4 regions of the Pseudoalteromonas sp. AS84 genome follow, and region 3 is predicted to be linked to each of the others. Evidence: predicted binding sites of a transcription regulator. Region 3 holds the regulator's gene; each other region holds the start of a gene.
The links. Region 3 encodes sigma-54, which starts transcription at its own class of promoters, with help from an activator protein. Its sites were predicted from a motif close to GTTGGCACGNNNNTNGNNT; they were not measured.

Region 1: a site for sigma-54 is predicted at 1,401-1,419, ahead of WNY79_RS09745 (EF-hand domain-containing protein). Genes of this name have one in related genera too.
Region 2: a site for sigma-54 is predicted at 1,957-1,975, ahead of glnA (glutamate--ammonia ligase). Genes of this name have one in related genera too.
Region 4: a site for sigma-54 is predicted at 1,630-1,648, ahead of WNY79_RS19200 (CsbD family protein). Genes of this name have one in related genera too.

Annotation. Positions count from the first base shown of each region.
Region 1 covers NZ_JBBMQY010000007.1:163,298-166,477, forward strand. Annotated here, with positions in the region: gene WNY79_RS09740 (HAMP domain-containing sensor histidine kinase) at 1-1,124, opposite strand, end outside; gene WNY79_RS09745 (EF-hand domain-containing protein) at 1,455-1,688, shown strand; gene WNY79_RS09750 (hypothetical protein) at 1,713-1,940, shown strand; gene WNY79_RS09755 (calcium dependent protein) at 2,120-2,356, shown strand; gene WNY79_RS09760 (calcium-binding protein) at 2,366-2,602, shown strand; gene WNY79_RS09765 (energy transducer TonB) at 2,660-3,112, opposite strand.
Region 2 covers NZ_JBBMQY010000009.1:54,852-58,031, forward strand. Annotated here, with positions in the region: gene WNY79_RS11160 (DUF4124 domain-containing protein) at 1-381, opposite strand, end outside; gene glnA (glutamate--ammonia ligase) at 495-1,901, opposite strand; gene typA (translational GTPase TypA) at 2,409-3,180, shown strand, end outside.
Region 3 covers NZ_JBBMQY010000016.1:74,654-77,833, forward strand. Annotated here, with positions in the region: gene lptA (lipopolysaccharide transport periplasmic protein LptA) at 1-243, shown strand, start outside; gene lptB (LPS export ABC transporter ATP-binding protein) at 240-965, shown strand; gene WNY79_RS15455 (RNA polymerase factor sigma-54) at 1,035-2,534, shown strand; gene hpf (ribosome hibernation promoting factor) at 2,562-2,849, shown strand; gene ptsN (PTS IIA-like nitrogen regulatory protein PtsN) at 2,854-3,180, shown strand, end outside.
Region 4 covers NZ_JBBMQY010000028.1:18,262-21,441, forward strand. Annotated here, with positions in the region: gene WNY79_RS19190 (molybdopterin cofactor-binding domain-containing protein) at 1-767, opposite strand, end outside; gene WNY79_RS19195 ((2Fe-2S)-binding protein) at 764-1,261, opposite strand; gene WNY79_RS19200 (CsbD family protein) at 1,704-1,901, shown strand; gene WNY79_RS19205 (hypothetical protein) at 1,985-2,428, opposite strand; gene WNY79_RS19210 (hypothetical protein) at 2,747-3,180, opposite strand, start outside.

The DNA of each region.
Region 1 (3,180 bases), on a different contig from region 3:
ATCTCAATAAGCTCACTAGGTAAAGCAAGCGGTTTATTTGGTAAGTCATTTTTCCATTGCAGAGCCTGCTCACGCGCACTTAAGCGATGCTCAAAATGGCTATTTATTTTATTAATAAGGAGGCTAAATTCAACTTCGCTTAGACTGTCTTTACTGGTACGAATCGCATTATAACTCAATAAACTATCAATCATTGTGCGAAGGCGCACCATAGATTGACTAATAAGCTCAAGTACCGCTTTTTGCTCACCTGTAATTGGGCCTACTATTTCATCAGTTAGTAAGTCAGTGCCTTCGACCATTGAAGCTAGCGGCGTTTTTAGCTCATGGGTAACATGGCGTAAAAAAGTATCTTTTTGCTGCTCAAGCATATGTAGTTGCTCTTGCACCCACTGAAGCTTTTCTCCTAGCTCAACTAGCTCAGCGGAACCTTTAACTGATATTTTTTGCTGCCAATGTCCCTGTCCTAACTTATCAATAACCGTGGTTAACCCTTTTAGTCGCCCACTTATGCGCCATAAAAAACCACCACCTACAATTAAAGTAAGTGGAATAAGTGCCACCAGCCAGTTTATAAATGAGGCTTGCAAGCTTGTCAGCTCATTTTGGTTATTGGTAATTTGCGCTTCGTTTTTATCACGTAACCATAAAGTAAGTTCAGCGACTAAATCGCTCACTGGCACAAACAACTCAGCTTGTTGTTGTTTTTGCTCAACCAATTCAACATGCGCGGTTTGTAAGGTGGTATATAAGCGTTGCCATTGGTGGGTATAATCTTTATTCATGTTTACAAATTTAAGCTCATCAATGCTTTGCAGGGATGATTGCCATTTATCAACAATGAGTTTGTCGAGCGATTCACTTTTTAATACCCAGTTTTGCCTAGTGGCCCGCTCAAGACTGTTGAGTTCTTGTTTTAGAGTATTAAACGATTTAGTAACTTGGTAATTGTTACTCACAATACTTTGAGTAATAGCTAATTGTTTGTTAAGCGCATTTAAAAATACAATCACCACTATAGAAAGCGGGAGCAACGAAAGCAGCATACTCATTGCAAATTGCCCGATTAAATTGGGCCGCCAGTTAAGCATTGCTTGGTATTTTTTAGCTATAGTTACTGGCATTGCGTTTAGTCCTTTTAAATTAAGCGTTCTATTATTAAGTGCTTACCTTATACACTAGCTGAACCAGCAATTATATTTAATACGATTAACAGCCAGTGCTACAAAAACAATGTGTCGCCAAATAGAGACAGCGTAAGCCATTGATTTTAAAAACATCTCTTTAATCTCGCTACATAGTGTTGCAAAAGACATACAAAAATTACAATAAAGCCCGTAAAAAATTCTCACCCCCCTCAAGTTAAAACTCTAAGTACTTGAAAATTAATAACAATTATTGTTGGCATCATTTTTGTAATGCTGTTACTAACTTTAATCAATAAGGAAATAATTATGAACAAACGCATTTTAGTAGTTTCATCATTACTAGCTTTAGGCTTTTTAGGCGCTAACGCACACGCAATGGACGTTCACGCGACTTTTAACGAGCTTGATAAAGACAGTAACGGTACATTAAGTGAAGCCGAAGCAGGTGAAGATGCCGTTTTACATGAGAATTTTTCTCAAATTGATACCAATCAAGATGGGCAATTGTCGCTAGATGAATTCAAAAAATTTATTCAATAAACTCATTTAATAAGGAACGTGATTATGAAACAACTTATAGCCGCTTTTTCATTAATGTTTTTAGCAATTAGTGCCACCGTAATTGCATCCCCAACAAACGTGCGCTTTGCTCATTTAGATAAAGATATGGATGGACAAATATCAATTGTAGAAGCAAAGGAAGACAAGGAAGTAATGAGACAATTTGCCGACTTAGATGAAGACGGTGATGAAAAAGTCTCAAAAAAAGAATTTGAAAGCTTTAAACCTTAATCAGTAATTACTGATTAAGGTTTACTTAAGCTTGTTACAGGTAAACTGAGCTTAAAAGCATTTGCCATAATCCCTGAGGGAGTGTGTAAAAGGATTTAATGTTGGGAGTTAAATTACGGCAAGTGCTTTTTACTTTGTTTTAGTCACGAACTTTTAATACATCTTTTGGAAGGAACACCATGAAGATACTTCCCCTTGTTATAAGCATTTTAATGCTATTAAGTTTTGATGCCGCGGCACTTGATGTAAAGCAACGCTTTGATCACCTAGATAGCGACAAAAGTGGCTATTTAACACACGACGAACTTGATCCCCAACCACAACTTTTAAACACCTTTGTAAAATGGGACAAAAACCAAGATAACCAAATTTCGCTAGTCGAATTTAAAAGTTATCTAACTAACAACCTTTACTAAGTGATTTGTATGAAAAGTATTAGCTATATAACGCTGCTGGCGTTTAGTATTTTTAGCACATTTAGTTTTGCCGCAAGTAACGATATTGCAAAGCAATTTAAAAAGCTAGATAGGAACAAAGATGGTTTCTTATCACGTTCAGAAACCGCTATAGATCCGGCTTTGTGGTCACGGTTCTCAAGCTACGATAGTGATAAAGATGGCAAGTTAGCACTAAATGAATATGGCTTATATGCAAGTAAGTAGTTTTATAGCTAGGTAAACAAGCACCTAGCTTATTATATTTATATCTATTAATTACGTTCAGGCTTTATTTTTAGAACAATGCGCCAAATACTCTGCATCAGTAGGTTTTGGGCTCACCATAAAATCCATTTTGAGATAAGTTAGAATAGGTTGCTTACTCGTATTTTCAGTTGTCGCTTTCCAGCGCCATAAACCCACAGCAGCAGCTGCATTATTATCAAACACACCCTCAGGGTAGGATGCAATAACCTTATACCCTTGGGCTTCACCTTGTGAATTAATTAACATAGCAAGCTCAACACAACCTGAAATACTTTTCTTTGCAGCTTCTATCGGATATCGCGGCTCTACTCTTTTAGCAACATCCCAGTATTCACCTGCCTTACTTCGCAGTTCAGGACTCGATAAATCAATAAAACTCGGCATTTCATCGTTTACTTGTTGATCAGACGTTGAGCCACAGGCTGTTAGCATCATGCTCAACGGGAGTAATAAATAGAGAGCTTTCACAGTATTTCCTTATTCTTGATGCTTATTTAGTTATTTGTAATATCCGTATTAAACTCATACCCATCAGA
Region 2 (3,180 bases), on a different contig from region 3:
GCTGTCACTGGCAGGGCCGTGTGCTTTACCATCAATAAAAAGTTGTATAGTAAAACCAGTTTCAAAGCGTGGTTTTATTCGGCTAGTAACATAAACAGTGCCGGTATTTTCACGAATAGTCTGGTTATGATCAGGTGAGGAAATGGCAATACTAAAGGCCGCTTGTTGAGGCTGGGGTTGCTCGTCAAAAATGTCAGTATTTGTTGCAGGCATATTAAGATCTTGGCTGGTAAGCTTGACCTCTTGAGCACCTTTATGAGGGGTGTCTGAGAACACTAATACGCCATTTTTATCTTTCCAAGCGTATATTTTTGTTTCACCGGCATAACTATAATTACTTAATCCTAAAGTAATTAATAGTAATAAAATCTTGTTATTCACTCTGCAGCCCTGCATTTTTATCGGTAACTTAACTTTAGTGGAGATTAACTAATTTTACCATTAAAAAAGCCCGCAAAGCGGGCTTGAGAACACACATATTTTTTACAGCTTAATTAGCAGCTGTAGTACATTTCAAACTCAACTGGGTGAGTTGTCATGTTAAGCTTTTCAACTTCTTTAGACTTAAGTTCGATGTAAGCATCGATTAAGTCGTCAGTGAATACGCCACCTTGAGTTAAGAATTCACGGTCTGCGCTAAGTGCAGATAGTGCTTCGTCAAGTGATGCTGCAACAGTTGGAATTTCTGCTGCTTCCTCAGCTGGTAAGTCGTATAAATCTTTATCCATAGCATCGCCAGGGTGGATCTTGTTTTTGATACCATCAAGGCCAGCCATAAGCATTGCTGAGAAAGCAAGGTATGGGTTAGCTGTTGGATCCGGGAAGCGTACTTCAATACGACGACCTTTTTCAGATGGAACCACTGGGATACGGATTGATGCAGAGCGGTTACGTGCAGAGTATGCAAGCATAACTGGTGCTTCAAAACCTGGTACTAAACGTTTGTACGAGTTAGTAGATGCGTTTGCAAAAGCGTTAATTGCTTTAGCATGCTTAATGATACCGCCAATGTAGTAAAGTGCATCTTCAGAAAGACCGCCGTACTTATCGCCAGCAAAAAGGTTAACACCGTCTTTAGCTAAAGACTGGTGACAATGCATACCAGAACCGTTATCACCAACAACTGGCTTAGGCATAAACGTTGCTGTTTTACCATATAAGTGAGCCATGTTATGGATAACATATTTCATTTCTTGGATTTCATCCGCTTTTAATACCATTGTATTAAAGCGAGTAGCGATTTCGTTTTGACCTGCTGTTGCTACTTCGTGGTGATGTGCTTCTACTACTTGGCCCATTTCTTCTAGAACTAGACACGTAGCTGAACGCCAATCTTGGAAGTCATCAACAGGAGCAACTGGGAAGTAACCGCCTTTAACACCTGGACGGTGACCAGTGTTGCCATCTGCATATTCTTTATCTGAGTTCCAAGCAGCTTGCTTAGAATCAATTTTGTACATAGAACCAGACATATCTGATTTGTATTTAACATCGTCAAATACGAAGAACTCTGGCTCAGGGCCAAATAAAACAGTGTCTGCAATGCCTGTAGAACGCATGTAATCTTCAGCGCGCTTAGCAACAGAACGCGGGTCGCGCTCATAACCTTGTAATGTAGAAGGCTCTACTACGTCACAACGTAAAATTAATGTAGCTTCTTCAGTGAAAGGGTCTAGTTTGATTGACTCAGGAACTGGCATTAATACCATGTCTGATTCGTTTATGCCTTTCCAGCCTGCAATTGAAGAGCCGTCGAACATTTTACCGTCTTCAAAAAAGTCTTCATCAACTTGGTGATGAGGAATAGAAACATGCTGTTCTTTACCCTTAGTGTCAGTAAAGCGTAAATCAATGAACTTAACGTCATTTTCTTTAATAAAATCTAAAACCGATTGTGACATGTGTCCTCCAACTATTGGGTTTTGTTATTGCTGCATAATTGCTTTGATATTTACTAAGCTGTTTTTGTGCCATTATTGTAACTGGCTGTTTATAAATTAAAAAAATATCATTGCATCAAAATGGAATATATAAACGCACTCTTTTGGTGCGCAAATATTCCATTTCGGTGCAAAATTTACAGGGCGTAATTTGTTGTTAATTTAATCAGCTGGAATTAGCATAACCTAAATGCAAAAGAGTAACAAAAAGATCGGAAAAATAGTCAAAAAGAGGGTTTTTTGAAAAATAATTGAAATTTAATTCATATAATTGTCATATAAAAAACAGATACTTAGTAAAAGTATTGAGAAAGTTTTAAAATATGTATTGGATAAACTTTCATCCATGTCATTAATGAGGGATAATATGCGCCCTTTTAAATCCTATGCTGGGACATCTCGCGAAAGCGTGGATGAGTGCGTAGATCTTGCAGGATCAATGAGAATTTAATTTCTCTGAGTAAATATATGAGCATCGAACAGTTAAGAAATATAGCGATTATCGCGCACGTTGACCATGGTAAAACAACACTGGTTGACAAACTACTTGAGCAATCAGGTACATTAGAAACACGCGGCGGTAACGAAGAGCGCGTGATGGACTCAAACGACATTGAGAAAGAACGTGGTATTACCATTTTGGCTAAAAACACAGCCATTTCTTGGAATGACTACCATATCAATATCGTAGATACCCCGGGACACGCCGATTTCGGTGGTGAAGTTGAACGCGTACTTTCGATGGCTGACTCAGTATTATTACTTGTTGATGCTCAAGAAGGTCCAATGCCGCAAACGCGTTTCGTTACGCAAAAAGCATTCGCGCAAGGCTTAAAGCCAATCGTCGTTATCAATAAAATTGATAAGCCAGGCGCTCGTCCAGATTGGGTTATGGATCAAATCTTTGATTTATTCGACAACCTTGGCGCGACTGACGAACAGTTAGACTTTAAAGTAATCTACGCTTCAGCAATCAACGGTTGGGCAACACTAGATTTAGACGAACCATCAGACAACATGGAACCTATGTTCAAGATGATCGTTGAAGAAGTATCACCACCGGATGCAGATCCTGAAGGTGACTTCCAAATGCAAATTTCTCAACTAGATTACAACTCTTATGTTGGTGTAGTTGGTATTGGTCGTATTAAACGTGGTTCTGTTGCTCCTAACCAACAAGTTACTATTATCAGTGCTGATGGCACTACACGTAATGGTAAAATTGGTGCAGTACAAAGCT
Region 3 (3,180 bases):
ACGACTATGAGCGCCAGTGCTGACGAAGTACGTTACGATGTATCTAAGCGTTTTTTAACGCTTGTTGGTAATGCACAGGTATCGCAAGCAGGACAAAAAATAAATGCTAAAAGCATTACCTACGACATTGAGCAGCAGCTAATCAGTGCCGAAAAAGATGAAAACTCAACTGACCGCGTTCATACAATTTTAGTACCCATTGAAACTAAAAAAAGTAAAAAAAGCGACAAAGGTCAACCATGAGCACATTAAAAGCAGAACTATTAGCAAAGAGCTATAAAGGCCGTGAAGTTGTAAAAAACGTTGGCCTTGAAGTAAAAGCTGGCAGTATTGTTGGCTTACTTGGCCCTAACGGCGCAGGCAAAACAACCACGTTTTATATGATTGTAGGCCTTGTGCCTAGCGATAAAGGTAAAATATCGATAGATGATAACGATATTACTCTTTTACCTATGCATAGTCGTGCTAGATTAGGCATAGGCTACTTACCGCAAGAGTCTTCAATTTTCAGAAAGCTAACTGTTTATCAAAACTTAATGGCTATTTTAGAAACGCGCAAAGAGTTAAATAAACAAGCTAGAGAAGACACTCTCGATAAATTATTAGATGAATTTAGCATACAACACATTCGTGATAGCCAAGGTATGGCATTATCAGGTGGCGAACGTCGTCGTGTTGAAATAGCACGTGCGCTGGCAGCAGATCCTAAATTTATATTACTGGATGAACCGTTCGCTGGTGTTGATCCAATTTCAGTATTAGATATAAAGAAAATAATAGAACATCTTAAAAATCGTGGGATTGGAGTATTAATTACCGACCATAACGTAAGAGAAACCCTTGATGTTTGTGAAAAAGCCTACATTGTTTCTCATGGGGAGCTGATTGCATCAGGTACTCCAGAACACGTATTAAATGATAAAACAGTACGCGATGTTTACTTAGGCGAGCAATTTAGGCTGTAACATTTACGCCATGTCTTTAAGCATCTGCTAGTATTAATTATAACAACATAAAAGGATTGTTAGAGATACATGAGGCAATCACTACAGCTGCGCATGGGCCAGCAACTTACAATGACTCCACAGCTGCAACAAGCTATTCGTTTGTTGCAACTCAGTACATTGGATCTCCAGCAAGAAATACAAGAAGCTCTCGACAGCAACCCGCTATTAGAGGTTGAAGAACAAGACTACTCAGAAGATGCTGCTGGCAAAAACGAGCAAAAAGCTGATACCGATGACATAACTGTTAGCGCATCTGCCGATGATGCTCCAAGCGAATACGAACAAGATAGTGGTGAAGCACTTGCGAAAGACACGCTAAGTGACGACATGGCTATGGATGTTAGCTGGGATGAGTACATGAGTGCCGCTCCTGCAGCATCATCGGGTCCAATGCCTGAAGATGAATCAATTTATCAAGGTGCCTCTACAGAGACGCTCCATGAGTATTTAATGTGGCAGTTACAATTAACGCCATTTAGCCCTACAGACGAAGCTATTGCTATTGCCATCGTAGAAGCCGTTGATGATTCAGGTATTTTAACACTAAGCTGCGAAGAGATTTTAGAAAGCTTTAATCAAGAAAACGAAGATGATAACGAAGTCGAACTTGATGAAATTGAAGCTGTATTAAAGCGCATCCAACTGTTTGATCCTGTCGGTATTGCTGCACGTAGTTTACAAGAGTGTTTGTGTATTCAGCTTAACCAATTTGATAAAGAAACACCTTACATTAATGAAACAAAAATGATTTTAACCGAGCATATTGATTTATTAGCTGCTCGTGACTATCGTACATTAATGAAGAAAACCAAGCTCAAAGAAGAAGAGCTTAAAGAAGTAATGACATTAATCCATACTCTTAGTCCTAAGCCAGCAGATACTATTGTAAGAGAAGAATCTGAGTATGTTATTCCAGACGTGTCGGTTAAAAAAATTAAAGGCCGCTGGGTTGTTGAGTTAAACCCAGATAGCATGCCTAAAATTCGTGTTAATAGCCAATACGCTGCAATGTCTCGCACTGTAAAATCGAGTGGTGACAGCCAGTTTATTCGCTCGCATTTACAAGAAGCTAAATGGTTTATTAAAAGCTTAGAAAGTAGAAACGACACGCTTTTAAAAGTAACTAATTGTATTGTTAAGCAACAACAAGGCTTTTTTGAACACGGACCTGAAGCAATGAAACCGATGGTTTTAAATGATGTTGCTGAAATGGTAGAAATGCACGAATCAACAATTTCGCGCGTAACAACTCAAAAGTATATGCATACACCCCGTGGTATATTTGAGCTTAAATACTTTTTCTCAAGCCATGTAAGCACCGAAAACGGTGGTGAATGTTCATCTACAGCAATTCGTGCACTTATCCGCAAATTAATCGCTGCAGAAAACTCAGCAAAACCATTGAGTGATAGTAAAATAGCGGATATATTGGCTGAGCAAGGAATTAAAGTAGCAAGACGTACAATCGCAAAATACCGCGAATCTCTGGCTATTCCACCGTCAAATCAGCGTAAAAGCTTGATCTAAGACGCAAAAAAAAAGAGGGTAATGCTTATGCAACTAAACTTAACTGGTCGTCACGTAGAATTAACCGATTCACTAAGAGACTATATTAATACCAAATTTGCGAAGCTAGAAAGACACTCTGATCATATTAATAATGTTCATGTCATTCTTGATGTAGAAAAATTAAATCAAAAAGCAGAAGCTACAATACATGTAAGTGGTGCTGAGCTATTTGCCTCTACGGAACATCAAGATATGTATGCCGCCATTGACTCGTTGATCGACAAGCTCGATCGACAAGTAATTAAACACAAAGAGAAGCTTGCTCGACACTAATATGATGAAATTAAGCTCACTTATATGCCAGGACTGCAGCAAAGCTGCGGTCCTTTTTAATAGCAAAAAAAGAATTTTAGAGTTCATTAGCGAACTTGCTCACGACAAACTTCCGTATTTACCGCAACAGGATATCCTTACTGCTTTAATGAGCAGAGAGAAACTGGGTAGTACAGGTATTGGGCGTGGTATTGCCATTCCTCATGGTCGAATGAGCGGTGCAGAAGAGCCTTTAGCTTTAGTACTCGTTAGCGAAACTCCAATAAATTTTGATGCAATAGATAATCGTCCTGTTGATATTTTTGTCGCACTCATCGTACCAGATGGCGAT
Region 4 (3,180 bases), on a different contig from region 3:
TCTATAACGCCGTTCAACGCTTTTGTAGCACTGGCATCAAATGACTTAACAACACCGCCTACTACCGGCGGGCGTTCAATTATAGCCACCAGCGCTTGTGGTTCGCGTACATCGGCTGCAAATATTGCTTTACCTGTTACTAAATCGGCTAAATCTATGTGCGCCATGCCGGTATTAATATAGCGCCATTCTTTGCGTGTTTTAAGTGTTAGTTTATCAGCTTCTGGTGGCGTTATTGTAAATGCTAAGTCGATTAAATCTTTATAAGTAAGTGATTTACCTGAGCTGTGAGTAACAACATGCTGTACTGCGGTACATGTTTCTGGTTTTACACCCCAATGCTTAGCGGCAGCGTGCTGCATCATGTAACGCACACTTGCGCCCATTTCACGCAGGCGCTGCATATTGTAGCGAATACTGCGCGAGCCATCGGTATTTTGATCGCCGTATTTAGGGTCGCCCTTACCCTGAATAACAATAACCTTATCCCACGCAGCTTCCATTTCATCGGCAACTATTTGTGCAATCGCGGTGCGAATTTGCTGACCCATTTCAGAGCGATGGCACGTTATTTCAACCATGCCGTCTGGGCGCAGTGCTATAAATAAGTTTGCGCGTTTTGCCAGTTCAGATGGCTGCTCTAACACACCCGCAAATGCACTTGGCGCACTGCCTACAAAATAAGTACCAAGTACCAACGCACCTATTGCACTGGTTTTTAAAAATTGACGGCGGTTTAAATCAAAATATTTATTATCTTGGCTCATACTTCTTCCCCTTGTTCATTTGGGTCAAAATACTGAACACTCGCCATTGTTTTAGCAGCCGACTTAATTGCTTTATGAATACGCGGGTATGTACCACAACGGCAAATATTACCCGACATATTACTTACTATTTCATCGTCGGTTGGGGTTGGGTTTGCTGCTAATAAACTCGCAGCTTGCATCATTTGACCACACTGACAAAAACCACATTGCGGCACTTTATGCTCAACCCATGCTTGTTGCACTGGGTGGTCGCCATCTTCGCTTAACCCTTCAATTGTAGTAATTGAAAGACCCGCTACTGCCGCTACAGGTAATATACACGAACGTTGAGCTACCCCATCAATATGCACGGTACACGCACCACACTGTGCCATGCCACAGCCAAATTTAGGGCCGGTTAAATTCAATTCGTCTCGGAGATACCATAATACTGGCGTTGACGGATCGCCAGAAAACTCATGTTTATTACCATTTATGGTAAGCGTGATCATACAAAACTCCTTGGCAAAGCGCTTTACAGGAGGGTTCCTTGTGGCGCGAGAACTATTTTTAATTACTTACTATTTTATACTTACTACTTTTAGCCTACCACTTAGATGTATTTTATTAAAATATTAATTATTAGAACGTTTAAATTTTCACCTTATTGAATAAAAACAAAAAATCGAGTACTACCTAAAACGGAGCATGAAATAGCTCTATCTAAACACGTTATTACATTAAAGTGCTCAAACTCATGCCAGTAATAATTGCAGCCTGTTATGTATATTTTTTAATAAAAGCTCAGCCTCCAAATTAGCCCACACAACCTAAATTACGCAACTCTATAATATTTATTAAATTAGTGAATAAATGACTTTTTGGTACAAGGCTTGCTACTTTATATATGTAGGTTTATTTCAACCTAAAAAATCAAATAATTAGGAGTCACTCATGAGCAGCGATCGTATCGAAGGTAATTTAAAAGAGCTTAAAGATAGAGCCCTGAAAAAATGGGACAAACTAACATGCGATGATTTAGACGAAGTAAAAGATAACCGCAAAGAACTTGTTGCCAAAATTCAGCAAAGGTACGATAAAACGAAGCTAGAAGCAGAAACCGAAGTAAATGATTTTGAAAAAGGTCATTAGTTAAATGTATTTTACATTTTTATAAATCATGAACCGCTATTTTTAACGGTTTCATAGTGTAACAGAGCAACGACACTCTAAATTTAGACATAAGATAGTTCAATATCTATTTTTACTAGGTTATTTTTAGTTGCCCATTGAAATGCAGGACTGTTTTCAATAAAAGCTTTAAAGCTATTAACTTCATTTAACGCAGAACACCACTTACTCGTTGTTGAAAGCGCAAACGCAGTCTCACTTGGCAAAAACTTAAAGGTCGTACTAAGTTGCTGCATGGCATCTGTTGCGTCATCTACGTCTTCTAAATCAGGGATTATTTGGCGTGTAATATCAACTATAAAATAGTCTTTACTTAAACTATCTCGCCCACACTGAAAAAGAAGCATATCGCCATCATTCTCCATCACCGTGTTTTCAATACGATTGCCCTCGTATAAATCAATAATAAAGCTGATGAGCTGCGCAATATCGTTATTTTTATAAAACTCAGAGTTCTCAATTTTAAATTCTATGTCTTCTATTTTCATAACAGACCTTAATACATAATAATTTGGTGGGTTAAATAATATTTGATCTTAGTTATTAATTTACACTTTGGCGTTTTCTAATGTCATAAGTTGCGATAGAACATACTGGCGCTACATTTACAAAATCAATAAATGCATAAATAATGAGGGAAATAACATAGTAATATCTTTATTTAAAAGCGGGTTACCGACTTTTTACCATAAATAAACTAAAACCGCTGTTTCGCGGTTTTAGTTTATTTAGGTCGTTTTACTGTAGTGTAGATTAATATTTAACTACTTAGCTAAAAAGCTAAAAAGCTAAATTTAAGCATAACGTTACGCTTGAAGCCATGCCGCAGTTCTATATTTTTCAAGCCCTGGCCAAGTATTCATATTTTGAGGGTCGTTAATTTTAAAACCACTTTTAGCGCCAAATTCTTCGCGAGTTTCATCTAAAAGTAAGCTACTCCACAAAAACGTTTCATTGGATTCACCTAAACAGTTATGACGAAAAACTGAAATATGAGTAACTACCTCTGATTCACTCATAACGTTTAAAACCTTATTCGCCATATTTAGAAGTTCTTCATGTTCAGAATAAAGTAAAATAAAATATAAATTATCGGTCGCTTTAACACTTCTTTTATATTCAATATCATCAGGTTCAATTTCAGAATCGATAGCTGCATCAATAGCGCTAATAAATGGCGTAATATCTTTTTCTGCGTTTATAAGAATAAAACATGGATCATCGTAACCACCCACCGTGT